Regions from separate parts of the Enterococcus malodoratus genome, predicted to be linked through region 2. Evidence: riboswitches for the same ligand, from Rfam matches in the RefSeq annotation. Region 2 holds a riboswitch; the other holds the start of a gene.
The links. Region 2 has a riboswitch for magnesium ahead of PGP85_RS17970 (GNAT family N-acetyltransferase). Riboswitches for the same ligand answer to the same signal wherever they lie in the genome.
Positions count from the first base shown of each region.

Region 1: linked by a shared signal. The riboswitch ahead of PGP85_RS00260 (ABC transporter permease subunit) and the one ahead of PGP85_RS17970 (GNAT family N-acetyltransferase) in region 2 are both predicted to bind magnesium.

Region 1 is NZ_JAQDPG010000001.1:43,534-51,211, forward strand. Features, by position in the region: gene PGP85_RS00245 (ABC transporter ATP-binding protein) at 1-94, shown strand, start outside; gene PGP85_RS00250 (ABC transporter permease) at 91-2,664, shown strand; gene PGP85_RS00255 (ABC transporter ATP-binding protein) at 2,743-3,540, opposite strand; gene PGP85_RS00260 (ABC transporter permease subunit) at 3,622-5,379, opposite strand; M-box (ykoK) riboswitch at 5,436-5,604, opposite strand; gene PGP85_RS00265 (LysR family transcriptional regulator) at 5,942-6,844, shown strand; gene PGP85_RS00270 (LCP family protein) at 6,911-7,678, opposite strand, start outside.
Region 2 is NZ_JAQDPG010000013.1:5,821-13,498, forward strand. Features, by position in the region: gene PGP85_RS17960 (hydroxymethylglutaryl-CoA synthase) at 1-709, opposite strand, end outside; gene PGP85_RS17965 (hydroxymethylglutaryl-CoA reductase, degradative) at 847-3,264, shown strand; M-box (ykoK) riboswitch at 3,542-3,711, shown strand; gene PGP85_RS17970 (GNAT family N-acetyltransferase) at 3,874-4,317, shown strand; gene mgtA (magnesium-translocating P-type ATPase) at 4,452-7,172, shown strand; gene PGP85_RS17980 (GNAT family N-acetyltransferase) at 7,229-7,678, opposite strand; gene PGP85_RS17985 (GNAT family N-acetyltransferase) at 7,668-7,678, opposite strand, start outside.

The sequences.
Region 1 (7,678 bases), on a different contig from region 2:
GACCCATGATGAGGAGATCGCGCTGCAGGCGGATCGGATCATCGGAATATCCGATGGCCGAGTGACTCGTGACGAGAGGATGATGCAATCATGAACATCTTCAATAAAGTCACACTGCAAAATTTGAAGAAGAATCGCACGCGGACATTGGTGACGATCATCGGTGTTATCCTGTCGACTGCTATGATTACGGCAGTCGCGACGTTCGCTATCTCGCTTCAACAGTATATGGTAAAGGGCTCGGCGCAAAAATACGGAGATTGGCATGTGGAGTTTTTAGCAGCGGATTCGAATTTTGCGAAACAACAAGCACAGAATAAGGCTGTCTTAAAGACAACGTCATTCGCCGATATTGGTTATAGCAAGTTGGCCGGCGGTAAGAATCCAAATAAGCCCTATTTGTTTGTGGCGGGATTCGATCAAACGACCTTTGATACATTACCAATAAAACTGCTTTCCGGCAGATTGCCGAAAAACGGTCATGAGGTAGTGATCCCAGCCCACGTTGCGGCTAACGGCGGAGTGAAATATTCAATCGGAGAAACACTTTCTTTGTCACTTGGGGAACGAGTGTCAGGCAATAAACAACTCAATCAACATGATCCTTACGAAAATCCGAAAAAAAAGCAAGAAACGTTGAGAGAGACGAATCAGAAATCGTATAAAATCGTGGGTATTTGCGAACGACCGGGCTTTGAAGAAAAGACGGCGCCAGGCTATACCTTGCTGACGATCGCAGATCAAGCTGAGAAACGAGGACGACTCAGTGTTTTTGTCACGCTTAAAAATCCGCGAAAAGCTCGTTCCTACGCTAACAGTATCGCCAAGAATCAATCATACACACTTAATGATGATGTTTTACGTTTTATGGGAGCTTCGGATGATCGGGTTTTCAACCTATTACTCTATTCGATCGGGGCCATTTTAGTTGCATTGATCATGTTAGGTTCAGTTTTTCTGATTTACAATTCTTTTACGATCTCATTAAATGAACGGATGCGGCAGTTTGGAATTTTGGCATCGGTTGGCGCAACGCCCAAGCAGCTGCGAAACTCTGTCCTGTTTGAAGGATTTTGTATCGGAGCGGTAGGGATTCCAGTGGGATTATTTGTGGGGATCGGAAGTATAAAAATTGTGATCGCCCTTGTTGCGAAAAATTTCAACAATATTTTATATGCAGATATTCCGCTGGTTTTATCGCTGTCCATTCCTGTGTTGCTTGCGGCGGCCGTCATCAGTCTGATTACGATTATGATTTCAGCGTATATTCCGGCTAGAAAAGCGGCCAATACACCAGTGATGGAAAGTATTCGTCAATCCAACGAAGTGAAGGTATCGGCGCATGAAATCAAGCTAACAAAGTTTTCTGAAGGGCTTCTTGGATTAGAGGGCATGCTGGCTTTAAAAAATTTCAAGCGCAACAAGAAACGTTACCGAACAATTATCTTATCCTTAGCCTTGAGTGTCGTTCTCTTTGTATCGGCACGGGCGTTTGGAAACAACTTGCAGCAATCGGCCAAACAAATGGTGGTCGATTCGGACTATGATATTATTTTGACAAGTTCCGAAATGAAGGAGAGCGAAATGTTTCACCTTTATGATAAGCTTCAAAACGTTACGGGCATTACGGAAAGCTCCTACCAAGCCATTGCCTCCTATACCAGTCCAATAAAAACGAGTGATTTTTCGCCTCGTTATCGTCAATCGGAAAATGATTTAACAATGGAACAGACTACGCGGGCGGTGGATGTTCAATTTATCGAAGACAAAGAATACCTGAAATTTATCAAGGAGCAGAATTTTTTGCCCGTCAAGGAATACACAGGTGACGGGAGCAAACTAATCGCGGTTGCTAAGAAAAGAATCGAGCAGGAAAAAGGCAAAAGCGAACTGATTGATTTGTTTGCGAAAGATAGCATGGAATTATCGATAATTCCAGAAATCGATGGCAAACCTGCACCAAGCCAGCAGAAAACGGTCTCGGTCAAATTTGCCGATACTTATCCATTAGATACGCTGCCGCGGCAACCTGCTGCAAAACAGCCTTACGTGTTTATGCTGATTGCGCCATATGCCATGAAGGCTAAGTTTTCTCCTGCCGGGATTGAGCAAACGATGGGACTAACTTTTCTGTCAAAACAGCCCGCGCGTTCAACGGCGACTATAAGAAAAATCATTGAACAGGAGGGAGTTACAGCCTCCTATGATCTCTACAATCTCCATGAAATATTTGAACAAAATCGCAATACTATTTTTGTGGTGAATATTTTCAGCTATGTTTTTGTCGCGATGATCTCATTGATTGCGATCGCGAATGTATTTAACACAATTTCGACCAATATTCAGTTGCGGCGGCGAGAACTGGCGATGCTGCGCTCGGTGGGAATGACTGATCGTGAGTTTAATAAAATGATGATGATCGAATGTGCCTTTTACGGTTCGCGTTCATTGTTGTGGGGCGTACCAATCGCGGGCATTATTTCGTGGCTGATTTATAAAGGGATGACAAAGGGTGGTGCGGAAATCGCGTTCCAATTTCCTTGGAGCAGTATTTTGATCAGCATCCTAGGCGTATTCTTAATTGTAGTAATCACAATGCTTTATGCAGTAAACAAGATCAAAAAAGAAAATATTATTGACGCGCTGCGGGATGATTTGACCTGATAGACGCAATAAAAAAATCAAGTGTGATAGCCGCACTTGAATTTTTTTTGCTTTAAAAACAAACCAGATATACTCGGATTATCTATGCCGCAGGTTGTTAATCTTCATTCGCCGGATCATTTCTGTGGTAATTTGTTCTACGATGTTGATCGTTGTTTTGGGTGATCGTTGGCTTCTTGGAATATCGATTTGATAGATTTGCGCCACACGGCCAGGATTTGAGTCCATTAAGACGACACGATCGGAAAGCTGAACAGCCTGTTGGACATCATGAGTGATCATGACAATCGACTTCGTGGCAATTTGATTGCCAAGCCAAATTTTCAATAGATCATTGGATAATTGACTAGAGGTAATGATGTCCAGTGCTGAGAAAGGTTCATCCAGCAATAACAGGCTAGGCTCAATGGCCAAGGCACGGGCGAAGCCGACTCGCTGCTTCATGCCGCCGGAGAGCTCGCGGGGATAAGCCTTCTCAAAGCCGGTGAGTCCAATCATGTCGATCAGATTACTTACACGTTTTCCCATTTGCTCACGTGAGATATCGTCGCGATTTTCCAGTCCAAAGCTGATATTCTTTTCTACAGTTAACCATGGAAATAAGGCGAAATGCTGGAATACCATGCTGATGTTGGCGTCTGGTTCGGTAATGGTTTTATTTTCAAATGTAATTTCGCCTTTGGTTGGTTGAAGCAGTCCGGCAATACTTCTTAGCAGGGTTGATTTTCCTGTCCCTGATTGTCCGATAATACTCAGAAATTCGTTGTTTTTAACGGTCAAGTCGACATTTTCCAGTACCTTTAAATGTTCCTTATGTCCTTCAATTTCAAATTCTTTGCAGACTGATTTGACGTTTAATAATTCGTTATTTTCCATTCTTCTATTTTGTATAGCTGAAGCAATCGGCTTCAACCTACTTCTCCTTTCGTTTGAACGCTTATTAAATTTTGATGCGTTTTAATAATGAAATTTTTCTTTAGCCACTCGATATAGGGGCTGCCAGATGAAGGCAATGCAGAGGCCTACCATAAAGCACATCGCCAATGTTCCAAGAGCAGACTTGTCTTTGATGCCGTCATTGACGGAAATATAGTGGCCCAATCCTGTGACATCGATCGATTTCTTTCCCCATTGAATACTTTCAGCCGCAATGTCGGCATTCCAAGCAGCTCCAGCAGCATTGATAATCGCAGTGATGATGTAGGGCAAAATGGAGGGAATAAGGTATTTTACCCACCATTGCCATTTAGATAATTTAAAAATTTTCGTGACATCTCGAATATCGTCCGGGATCGCTAAGTAACCAGCGATAACATTGAAGAAGTAGTACCATTGACAGCCAACCATAATCAAGGGCAACAGCCACCATTCCAATCTATTGAAGCCCATGCTGATAAAAATAACGATAAAGGGCGTGTAGACATTAGATGGAATCGATCCTAGGATTTGACCGATTGGCTGAACAAAGTTTAAGCGGCGATTGTCACTCGCTACCCAAATCGCTAAAGGCGTAAAGATCAATCCGGCAACAATCATCGCCAATGTAACCCGTAAAGTAGTATACAGCGTCAATTTCGGGATCATCCCAAAATCTTGATGGGGCAAGAAATGATAGAGCTTGATGGCATAAACGATCACTAAGATGGCCAGACCGACGTACCACAGAGTTTTAAAGAAATTACGAAACCTCGCCACTAGCTTATAGAGCCGATCCAGCTTTAAGAAATACCAAATTTTCGGCAGTTTATAGATCCAAAAGTGACTGAAGGCCGAGAAAAAACGGGAGCAGCGTTTGGTTAATGTCGCCTCTTTGAGCACTCGATAAATAATAGATTTTGGCGGAACAGAGCTTTCGACATCGGTCTCATACTTAAAATAATAGGTTGCGCGAACTAACGGCTGAAAGACTAAGAAGTTGAGAATCACAACATTCAGCAGCAGTGCCAAGACAGCCCATAGACAGGCCTTAAAATCGGCACGATCCAATGCAATCTGAATGTACGAGCCGATTCCAGGTAAGAAAAGTGTCGTGTCTTTCGGAATAGCCACGGAGGCCTGCTCACTGGCGACTAAGGCGAACCAAGCCGCTGTTTGAGAAATAATCACGTTCCACAGCAGTCCTGGAATCGCGTAAACAAACTCTAAGCGCCAAAATTTTTCCCAAGGGTTGTATTTGAATTGATCCGTGACATTGGACAAGTCAGAGGGGATGACCTCCATGATTTGGTAGAGGGTCAACATAATATTCCAAGCTTGTCCGGTGAAAATCGCAAAGATCGCGACACATTCCGCGCCTAGTACGTTTCCGGGGAAAAGCCCCAACAGCCAAGCGGTGGTGAAGGTCAAGAAGCCCAGCAGCGGCACGGATTCTAAAAAGTTGACCATGGGCAAAATGATTCGTCGAGCAGTTTTGTATCTCACTGCCAGTACGCCGAACACAAATGAAAAGAGAAAGGACCAAAACATCCCGACAATCATTCGAAACATTGTCCGAATGGAAAAGTAAACTAAGTTCGAAGCAGCAAGAAAATCGTGGGTTTTACTTGCTGTTGCTAAAAAGTCTTCTGAGGGCAGTGAATGGAGCGGTCGATTCATTTTTATCAAAGAGAAGATCAAGATGAATGCAAACAACACTACGATCACTAAGAATGTAAGATTTCCGATCCCTTTCTTTAGTGTGCTGTTTTCTTTGGATGGTGCGCGTAAAACGTTCAATGGAAAAACCTCCTAAAAAATCATATTAAGGAGGTCGCCGAATAAACAGTTTTATCAGGAAATCACGTTAATTGAGCTTTGGCTTTCTGAGACGTAAGAAAAGATCTTCTAGTTATCTTAGGAAAGCCTTAATTCGACAATCCCTGCTTTACTCGTTACTGTCTCTCGACATTTCCGAGCGATAACCTATGTTCTTCAGAGTAACCTCACCTAATATGATTTTTATTTTATTGTGCACACCCATCATACTCGTGAAGGGGGAGAAAGCAATTGCCTTAAAGCGGCCGGCTGATTTCTCGAAAGGGAGAGTCAGTATAAATAAAGGCTTTCTGCGACTTTTCGCTTTTTGGATAATCGCTTTCCAGATTATTGGAACGGGCAGCTATTGATGCGTTCAATCAATGATCCTGTTTTTCGTTCAAAAAGTTATTAAAAAAATATCAATCAATCGTTAATCGCTGTTAAAGAACTTCTGTTATCAAATGTTTTTCCTTGATTATTTGGGGTGAGTAAGAGCAAAATTAGGTTGACCTAAAATATTGCGTGCTTGGAAGTGAAAAAAATGTCAATTGAAAAATTAGAGTATTTCTACCTTATCGCTAAATACAACAGCCTTTCTAAAGCTTCTCAGGAGCTGTATGTAGGCATTTCCTCATTAAGTTCGGCACTGAAAAGTCTTGAAAATGAACTTGGCTACGATTTATTTCTTCGCCATGGGAAGAAATTGGTATTAAGTGAAGAGGGAGAAAAAATCCTGCCGTTTGTTAAACGGATTATTGAGGAGGCCAAGAAAATTCATTTTCCGCTCTATCAAATGATTGATCGGCCTTCCTTTAAAGTAGGAATCAGCGAATCAGTTTTGATATTCGAAGCGGGGGAGTGTGCTTGCAGGGATGAATCCTACACAATCAACTATATTAATGCGGCTCCGCTAGAGCTGTTTAATCAGTTAAAGCAAAAGGAAGTCGATCTGGTAATCACCAGCAGTGTGGTGGAGGACCCACAATTTGAACGAACGTCTTTGATCCGTTCAAAAATGGTCTTGGCCGCCAATGCCTCCCTAGTGAAAAATGAACTGAAGCAGGCAACCGCCGAAGATTTAGAAAAAATGCCTTTTATTGTCTTAACAGATCATTTAGGGCATCGGCAGCTAACTCAACGAACAGCGAACTTTTTCAATATTGCACCTGATTATCTTTATTGCCATGACAGCTTAGGGATTCATAAATGGCTGAAGGAGAAAAAAGGGGTTTTTGTGATCCATGCGATTGAAAAGGAGCTGTTAGCCAGCGAGTCGATTCATTTTCTGGCTTTACCTAGCGCCTTAAGCCTGGAATTCTATTTATATAAAAATAAAACCAGTCATCATGCTTTTGATATTGAGGCGGTCGAAAATGACCTAAAACGGATTTTCAAAGAGATAGAAATTAAAGGGAATGGCCGACCGGCCCTAAGCAGCCAATAATTTTAAACAATAAAAACAGCGTATGAGTGTCTCCGTCAGAGAACTTATACGCTGTTTTCGTCGTTATCAAGGGACAAACCCATTTTTAGTTTTAACAGTAGGCAGCGCACCGGTTTCTGTATTATCTGGTGTGCCGATGTAGGTATTGCCGTTGAGGGAGGTAGATTCCTTGTCTTCGGCCGCTTCATCTTGAACAGAGTAGTCGCTTTGATAGAGATAGTCGCCGTCGGTATGGAAGACAAAACCTTTTTTGTCTTGTTCATTTTTTTTGTCAATCCCGAGACTCACTCTCAGTTCGTGGCTTACATAATCGATGCTATCTGGATACAGCTCCACCATGCTGCGACCTTGGTTGCTGAAGGTTCGCCAATCAAAAGTGAGACGCTGCTTTTCGTAGTCACTGTAAACCAAGCCGTTTTTCATCAGCGCCAGCAGCTGATCGGTGGTAATGTCTGTTTGGATATTGTTATTAAAGGAATCAATGATACCTGTAAGATTTTTGACGGCTTCTTTGGATTTTAATTTATTTCCGACGGATTGGATGATTTCCTGCTGGCGGAATCCGCGCATGATATCGTTATCGCTGTGGCGTTCCCGCGCATAAGACAGGGCCTTTGTCCCGTCGACATGTTGTTTTCCTTCGTCAAAGTGAATCGCGCCCGGGCCGTCCTTCGTCACACCGTCAAAAGAATGCTGGACATCAATATCGATTCCGCCGATCGCATCAATGAACTTAATGAAGGATAAGAAATTGAACACGCAATAATGATCAATCGGAATGTTCAATAATTTTTCTACCGTATTGATAGAAGCGGTCGGTCCGTCAAAGGTGTA
Region 2 (7,678 bases):
TATAAGGCAAATGGAAAGTCAAAGCAGCATAGTCAGTACTTTCAGTATGGTTGATTTTTTTATTTTGCTCCCAAATTCGGGTGAATGAATCAATATAAACTTGGTTAGACATATGACCATCAACTAATGGATAGTCGTGTCCAGCCGGTCGCCAAAAATCGTAAACATCTTCTGAGTAGAAGACACTATCATCATTAAATGCCAATAAATGAGGTTCTTTAGTAATCAACATTGCGACAGCGCCGCAACCTTGTGTCGGTTCTCCACCTGTGTTTAATCCATATTTAGCAATATCGGCTGCGATCACTAAAACTTTACGATCCGGATGCAGTGCGACATAATCGTGGGCCTGCTGTAAAGCAGCTGTCCCAGCGTAACAAGCATGTTTTATTTCAAATGAACGAGCAAAAGATTGGATATCTAGCAGACCATGAATAATTACCGCAGCAGATTTTGAGAAGTCGGTACTAGATTCTGTTCCGACGATTACCATGTCGATGTCCTTTTTGTCCTCATCTGTAAGAATTTTTGCAGCAGCACTTGCTCCTAAAGTAACGATGTCTTGTGTTTCAGGAATAATTGCCATCTGATCTTGTCCAAGACCAATGTGAAATTTGTTGGGGTCAGTCTCACGTGCGTTCGCCAAGTCCGTCATATCAAGATAATAATTTGGTACGTGAAAACTGATTTTATCAATCCCTATATTCATATTGCTCCTCCTTTTCTTCCAAAGGTAAATATATCATAGAAAGCCCATGATTAGTTAAGTTTGAATCTTAAGAAATTATAAAACTATCTATGCTATACTTACGTCTGATTTTTAATGAAAATATTGGAGGTGCACCCTTGGAAGAAATTGTTATTTTAAGCGCTGTACGAACACCAATTGGCAGATATAAAGGCAAACTCTCAACCCTCTCAGCCGTCGAACTTGGCGCGATCGCAGTGAAAGAAGCGGTGAAGCGCGCGGAGCTTGCACCAGATCAAGTAGAACAAGTATTTATGGGAAATGTTTTACAAGCAGGCAATGGTCAAAATGTGGCACGTCAATCGGCAGTAAAGGCGGGAATTCCTTATGAAGTACCTGCCACCACGATTAATGAAGTTTGTGGTTCCGGAATGAAGTCGATCATTTTTGCGATGCAGCAAATTTTATTGGGCGAAGCGCAGGTTGTTGTTGCGGGCGGTACAGAAAATATGTCTCAAGCTCCAAAAATTACAAGTTTTGACTACTCTGCGCAAGAATGGCAAGAACCGAAATCAAGTATGATTTATGATGGATTGACCGATGCTTTCAGTGGAAAACATATGGGCTTGACGGCAGAAAAAGTGGCTAATGACTATCAGATTACTCGCGAAATGCAAGATCAATATGCCTATGACTCACAAATGAAGGCGGTGAAAGCCAGCAAAGACGGAAAATTTGAATCTGAAATCGTACCTGTGGCACTTCCGGATGGCAGTACTTTATGGGATGATGAGGGGATTCGGTTTGATTCGACTTTAGAAAAAATCGGTTCGTTAAAACCGGCTTTCAAAGAAGATGGCGTTGTAACAGCAGCAAATGCATCGACGTTGAACGATGGAGCATCGGCAGTTGTTTTGGCGGCAAAATCATATGCTGTCGAAAATAACTTGGCGTACCTAGCTGTTATTAATGACTACAGTGAAGTAGGGATTGATCCAAGTATTATGGGGATGGCTCCTGTGTCAGCTATTAATAAATTATTAAATAAAGTGAATCGAACAATTAATGAAATTGATATATTTCAAATTAATGAAGCTTTTGCAGCGGCCTCAGTAGCTGTGCAGAAAGAATTAAAATTGCCTGATGAAAAAATCAATACGTACGGTGGTGCGATCGCTTTAGGTCATCCAATTGGCGCCAGTGGAACACGTATTGTGGCAACATTGGTCTCAGAGCTGATTCAAGAAGATAAGCAGCGAGGAGTAGCGAGTCTTTGTATTGGCGGTGGACTTGGATTAGCCTTGATGATCACCAAGGCGGAGGATCAAGAAACCGCAAAAAAAAAATTTTATCAGATGACTCAAACAGAGCGGTTAGCTAAGCTGGTCAAAGAAAAAAAGTTGTCCGCTAAAGAGGCAGCTCAGTTAACAATAGAGACTGTTCTACCGGAAAAAGTTGCGAATAATTTGATTGAAAATCAGATCAGTGAAGCTTCGATTCCTCTAGGTGTTGCACAGAATTTTGTAATTAACGGAAAAGAAAAAATTATTCCGATGGTAACAGAAGAACCTTCTGTGATTGCGGCTGCCAGTAATGCCGGTAAAATCATCGCAAAGGCTGGAGGATTTCAGACGCAAGTCATCAATCAAGGAATGATCGGTCAGATCGTTTTACGAAATGTTACTGAGTTTGAAAAAATCAAAGGAATTATTAACGAAAATAAACCAGCTCTTTTCGCAGCGGCAGAAAGAAGCTATCCTTCGATTTATCAACGAGGTGGTGGTTTGCAATCGATTAAGGTGCGTTTCTTTGAGGAGGGCTATCTTTCAATCGACCTTGTGGTGACCACGAAAGACGCGATGGGCGCGAATATTCTAAATACCATCTTGGAAGCTGTCGCGCAGGAATTAAGACAGTTAGTTCCCGATGCAGAGGTACTGTTTAGTATTCTAAGTAACTACGCAACCGAGTCCATGATCATGGCGAGTTGTGAGATTCCTTTAAATCAACTATCTTCCGAACTTGCTGAAAAAATCGTTGACGCCAGCAAATTCAGTAAGCTGGATCCTTATCGTGCAGCCACACATAATAAAGGAATTATGAATGGCATTGATGCAGTCGTATTAGCCACAGGCAACGATACCCGAGCAGTCGAGGCGGCTTGTCATGCATATGCTGCTCGCAATGGTAGCTATGAAGGTCTGACTGATTGGGAGATTAAAAATGATACGCTTGTTGGAAAGCTGATATTGCCAATGAAAGTTGGTATTGTTGGCGGAGCGACAAAGGTTTTGCCAAAAGCTCAAATAAGTTTGAAATTATTAGATGTTTCGGATGCCGCAGAGTTAGGTGAAATTATCGTGGCTGTTGGTTTGGCACAAAATTTTGCCGCGATCAGGGCTTTAGTAACGGATGGTATCCAAAAAGGCCACATGGCGATGCAAAGTCGATCTTTAGCAATTACAGCAGGAGCTACTTCCAGTGAGGTACCTTTAGTTTCTAGACAATTAAGAAAAGCGGACCGAATGAATTTAGCTACAGCAGAACAATTACTAAAAAAAATTCGCCAAGGATAAGTTTAAGCATTGGGGAATAAAACAGAGCTTTGACAGCTCTGTTTTTTTATTGATTTAAAATGGCAAAACGTGCGTTATATTATTTTTAGTGGTGAATGATTATGACAAATAAAAAAATTTGTTCGTTCATTTCCTCATTATTTTTCATAACGGAAAAGGTTGATATAATAGCGTTGAATTCGATTTCTTGGAATTGTTAATTTAATTTATCTGGATTTTTTTATAGAAAAGCGTTTGACAGGTGATTAATAACTTGTTATATTGTCTTCGAAAATAAAATATGATTTGTTAGGTGAGGCTCCTATACAAACACAGGCTACTGCCCAAAAATGTCGAGAGACGCCAATGGGTAGAACAGGAATTGTCGAATACAAGGCTTTTCTTAAGGTAGCTAAGATGTTTGTCTTTACGTTGTATAGTGCCAAAACTCAACGATTAGATCGACTATACGACTTTGTCTATTTGGGATGAATTTTAGTAAGGCTTTTCGCTGAGTTTTTGAGCGAAAAGTCTTTTTTTGCGCAATAATCATTTTTATTTTCGAAATTTAAAAAGGGAGGGATTTACTATGGTAAAACAGTGTTTACAGTAACTAAGTGGAACAGCGCAATGTATTGTGAAGCGTTAACGCTTAGAAACAAAGAGCTAAAGGCAAGTTCAGGAAAAAAGTTCTTATTGAGGGCACCGAGAGATGAAAGAAAGGATATTCACTTGATTATCAAACAGGAAGATCAGGTGATAGGGACTCTATTGCTGCATCCAATTTCAGCTGAATGTGTCCAGATTAAACAAGTGGCGGTGGACTCGCATCACCAAGGAGAAGGATTAGGTAAAAACTTGCTGATATATGCAGAACAAGTTGCTAGAAGAGTTGGTTTTTGTCTTGTTTTCCTAACAGGTAGAGAACAAGCTTGGGGTTTCTATGAAAAGCTAGGTTATCAATCCATCTCGGAGGAGTATGCAGAAGGGCAATTAACCATGCGGATCTACAAAAAGGATATTCAATCACCACTAGAACAAGTGGAAAAAAGGGAGATGAAAACAAATGGATGACAGTAGTTCAATAATTACGGGTTTGTGGCAGAAAATGGTAAACAAGAAGATACTATTGTCTATTTGTTTTTAACGCCAATATTTTCTCCATAAGCCCGTCTGTAGGAGGGGCAACGATGAATACGCTAAAAAATATGGTCTTATATTTATTTATTGGAATAGGATTATGGCATATTTTTTTCGGAAAAAAGGAGAAAAAAATGAAACAGCAAAAGATCACAACAACGAAGACGAATTATAGTCTATTCGCTAAAAAAACAACAAGAAGTATTCTTGATACATTTAAAACATCAACGCTGGAATTATCTGCGGCACAAGTTGCAGAAGCAAGAGAAGAATTTGGAGAAAATAAAATTCCCTATAAAAAGGCAACGCCGTTTTTTATTGAGGTTCTAAAAGCATTTATTACACCATTTACTTTGGTATTGATTGGTTTGGGAGTCATTTCTCTTATCACGGAAGGAATCTTGCCTGAGCCAGGTGAAAAAGATTTCTTCGGCAGCGGTATTATTTTGGTCATGGTATTAGTCAGCGGTACGATGACATTGGTTCAGTCTGTGCGTTCAAACAAAGCAGCCGAGAAGTTGAAATCATTGGTAAAAGTAACTGCAGCAGTTCGCAGAGACAATCAATACAAGGAAATCCCTATGGAAGAAATTGTCTGCGGTGATCTAGTCAAGTTATCCGCCGGAGATATGATTCCAGCCGATATTCGTTTGATTAGCGCAAAGGATTTATTCATCTCACAGTCCGCGCTAACAGGAGAAAGCTATCCTGTCGAAAAAAGTGCGGCAGAGGCAAATGGTCAAAAAGAATCTGAAACGAGTTACGACAATTTAGTATTTATGGGAAGTAATGTGATTAGTGGAAGTGCCGAAGGAATCGTAATCGCTACGGGTGCAAATACCCTGTTTGGTGATGTTGCTAAATCCTTATCGGCTACCCCCGTTCAAACTAGTTTTGAGTTAGGTATTCGTAAAACGTCTTTCTTGTTTATCAAATTCATGGCATTAATGGCACCGACCGTTATTGTGATTAATGGATTCACGAAAGGGGATTGGATGGAGGCATTTCTATTCGGTTTATCAGTGGCTGTGGGGCTGACACCGGAAATGCTGCCAATGATCGTTACAACAAATTTAGTCAAAGGTGCTACAGGAATGGCCAAAAACGGTACGATCATTAAAAATATAAACGCTATTCAAAATTTCGGTGCCATCGATGTATTGTGTACAGATAAAACAGGGACATTAACACAGGACAAAATTATTTTAGAATACCATTTGGATTGTGACGGGGAAGAAGATAGCCGTGTTTTAAGACACGCATATCTAAATAGTTATTATCAAACAGGCCTAAAAAACCTGCTTGATGTGGCCATTATCGAATCAACCAAACAAGAGTTAGACACAGATGAAATTCGTTATCAAAAGGTTGATGAGATTCCCTTTGACTTTCAACGTCGCAGAATGAGTGTTGTTGTAGAAGATCAAAACGGAAAAACGCAAATGATCACAAAAGGTGCAATTGAAGAAATGCTTGAAATTTCTTCTTTCGTTGACTTCAAAGGGCAAGTAACGAAGTTAACGGATGAAGTAAAAAAACAAGTTTTGAAAAAAGTTCACGAATTGAACGAAGACGGATTACGCGTAATCGGTGTGGCTCAAAAAACGAATCCGAGTGTGGTTGGTGAATTTTCAACAGCTGATGAATCTGAAATGGTATTGATTGGTTATCTGGCATTTTTAGATCCGCCAAAAGAAACAACCAAACAAGCGTTGAAGGCGTTGAAAGAAAACGGTGTTGAGGTGAAAGTCTTAACTGGAGATAATGCATTGGTGACCAAGTCCGTTTGTAAGCAGGTTGGACTAGGAACGGAAACAATTATCCATGGAGAAGATTTGATCCATCTTAGTGATCAAGAATTAGCAGAAATCATAGAGGATTACAACGTATTCGTGAAATTGAACCCGCAGCAAAAACAAAAGATTACGAGTTTGCTCAGAGCAAACGGGCATACAGTCGGGTTTCTTGGAGATGGAATCAATGATGCTCCTGCGATGAAAGCCGCTGATGTCGGAATATCCGTTGATACAGCTGTTGATATCGCCAAAGAATCTGCTGATGTGATCTTATTAGAGAAAGACTTGATGATTCTAGAACGGGGAATAATTTCCGGCAGAGAAACATTCGGCAATATCATGAAATATATCAAGGCCACGGCAAGCTCAAATTTTGGCAATATGTTCTCTGTTTTAGTTGCAAGTTCATTCTTACCATTTTTGCCAATGCTTCCACTGCAAATTTTATTTCTAAATTTGATTTATGATATTTCATGTATCTCGATTCCATGGGATCGGATGGATAAAGAATACTTAGAAAAACCAAAAAAATGGACAGCATCCAGCATTGGTAAATTTATGATTTGGCTGGGTCCAACGAGTTCGGTATTTGATATCACGACTTATTTACTAATGTACTTTGTTATTTGTCCGGCAGTTCTCGGCGGGGATTACCACTCTTTATCTCCTCAGCAGCAGGCAGCCTTTATCGCTATTTTCCATGCTGGCTGGTTTGTGGAATCGCTGTGGTCGCAAACTTTAGTCTTACATGCATTACGGACACCACAAATCCCGTTTATCCAAAGCAGAGGGTCTTTCATTATGACAGTGATTACCACCTTGGGAATTATTGTCGGCACTCTTTTACCATTCACAAATTTCGGTCAAAACTTAGGGTTAGCGGTCTTACCAAATCAGTATTGGTTATGGCTCGTTGTAACCATCATCGCTTATCTATTTTTGGTAACGCTAGTTAAAAAAGTTTACATTCAACGCTACCAAGAATTATTGTAAGATATAAAAACGTTCCTGAAAAAAAATTCAGGAACGTTTTTATTATTTTCAGAGGATCAAGGCTTTGCATCTGCTCGTAAATAGACCATATCTACTAGTTGGACACCTTGGTCGATAATTGGTTCGCGGTAATTATCGGTGAAGAAGTTTTTTACACGATGGGATTCGCGAAATCCGCATTTCTTATAAAAGTCCAATATGCTTGGAACATCTCCCGTTCCTACATACATCGTTTGATAACGGCCTAAAAATTCATCAAATAAAAACTGAATCAACGCTTTTCCATATCCTTTTCCTTGTTCGTTCGGCATAATCGCAATATTTTTTAACTCACACTCTGTCTCGCTTAATTCTGTTACGACCGCTTCGCCTTTTAGATCTTCGTCATATAAAACAAACATTCTTCCGTCGTTAAGATAACGATCAATCATGTCTTCTTGTTCATCAGCCAAACGAAGCAGGTCTAAAAATTCTTTTTTATCTGAAATGACTTCTTCAACTTTCAT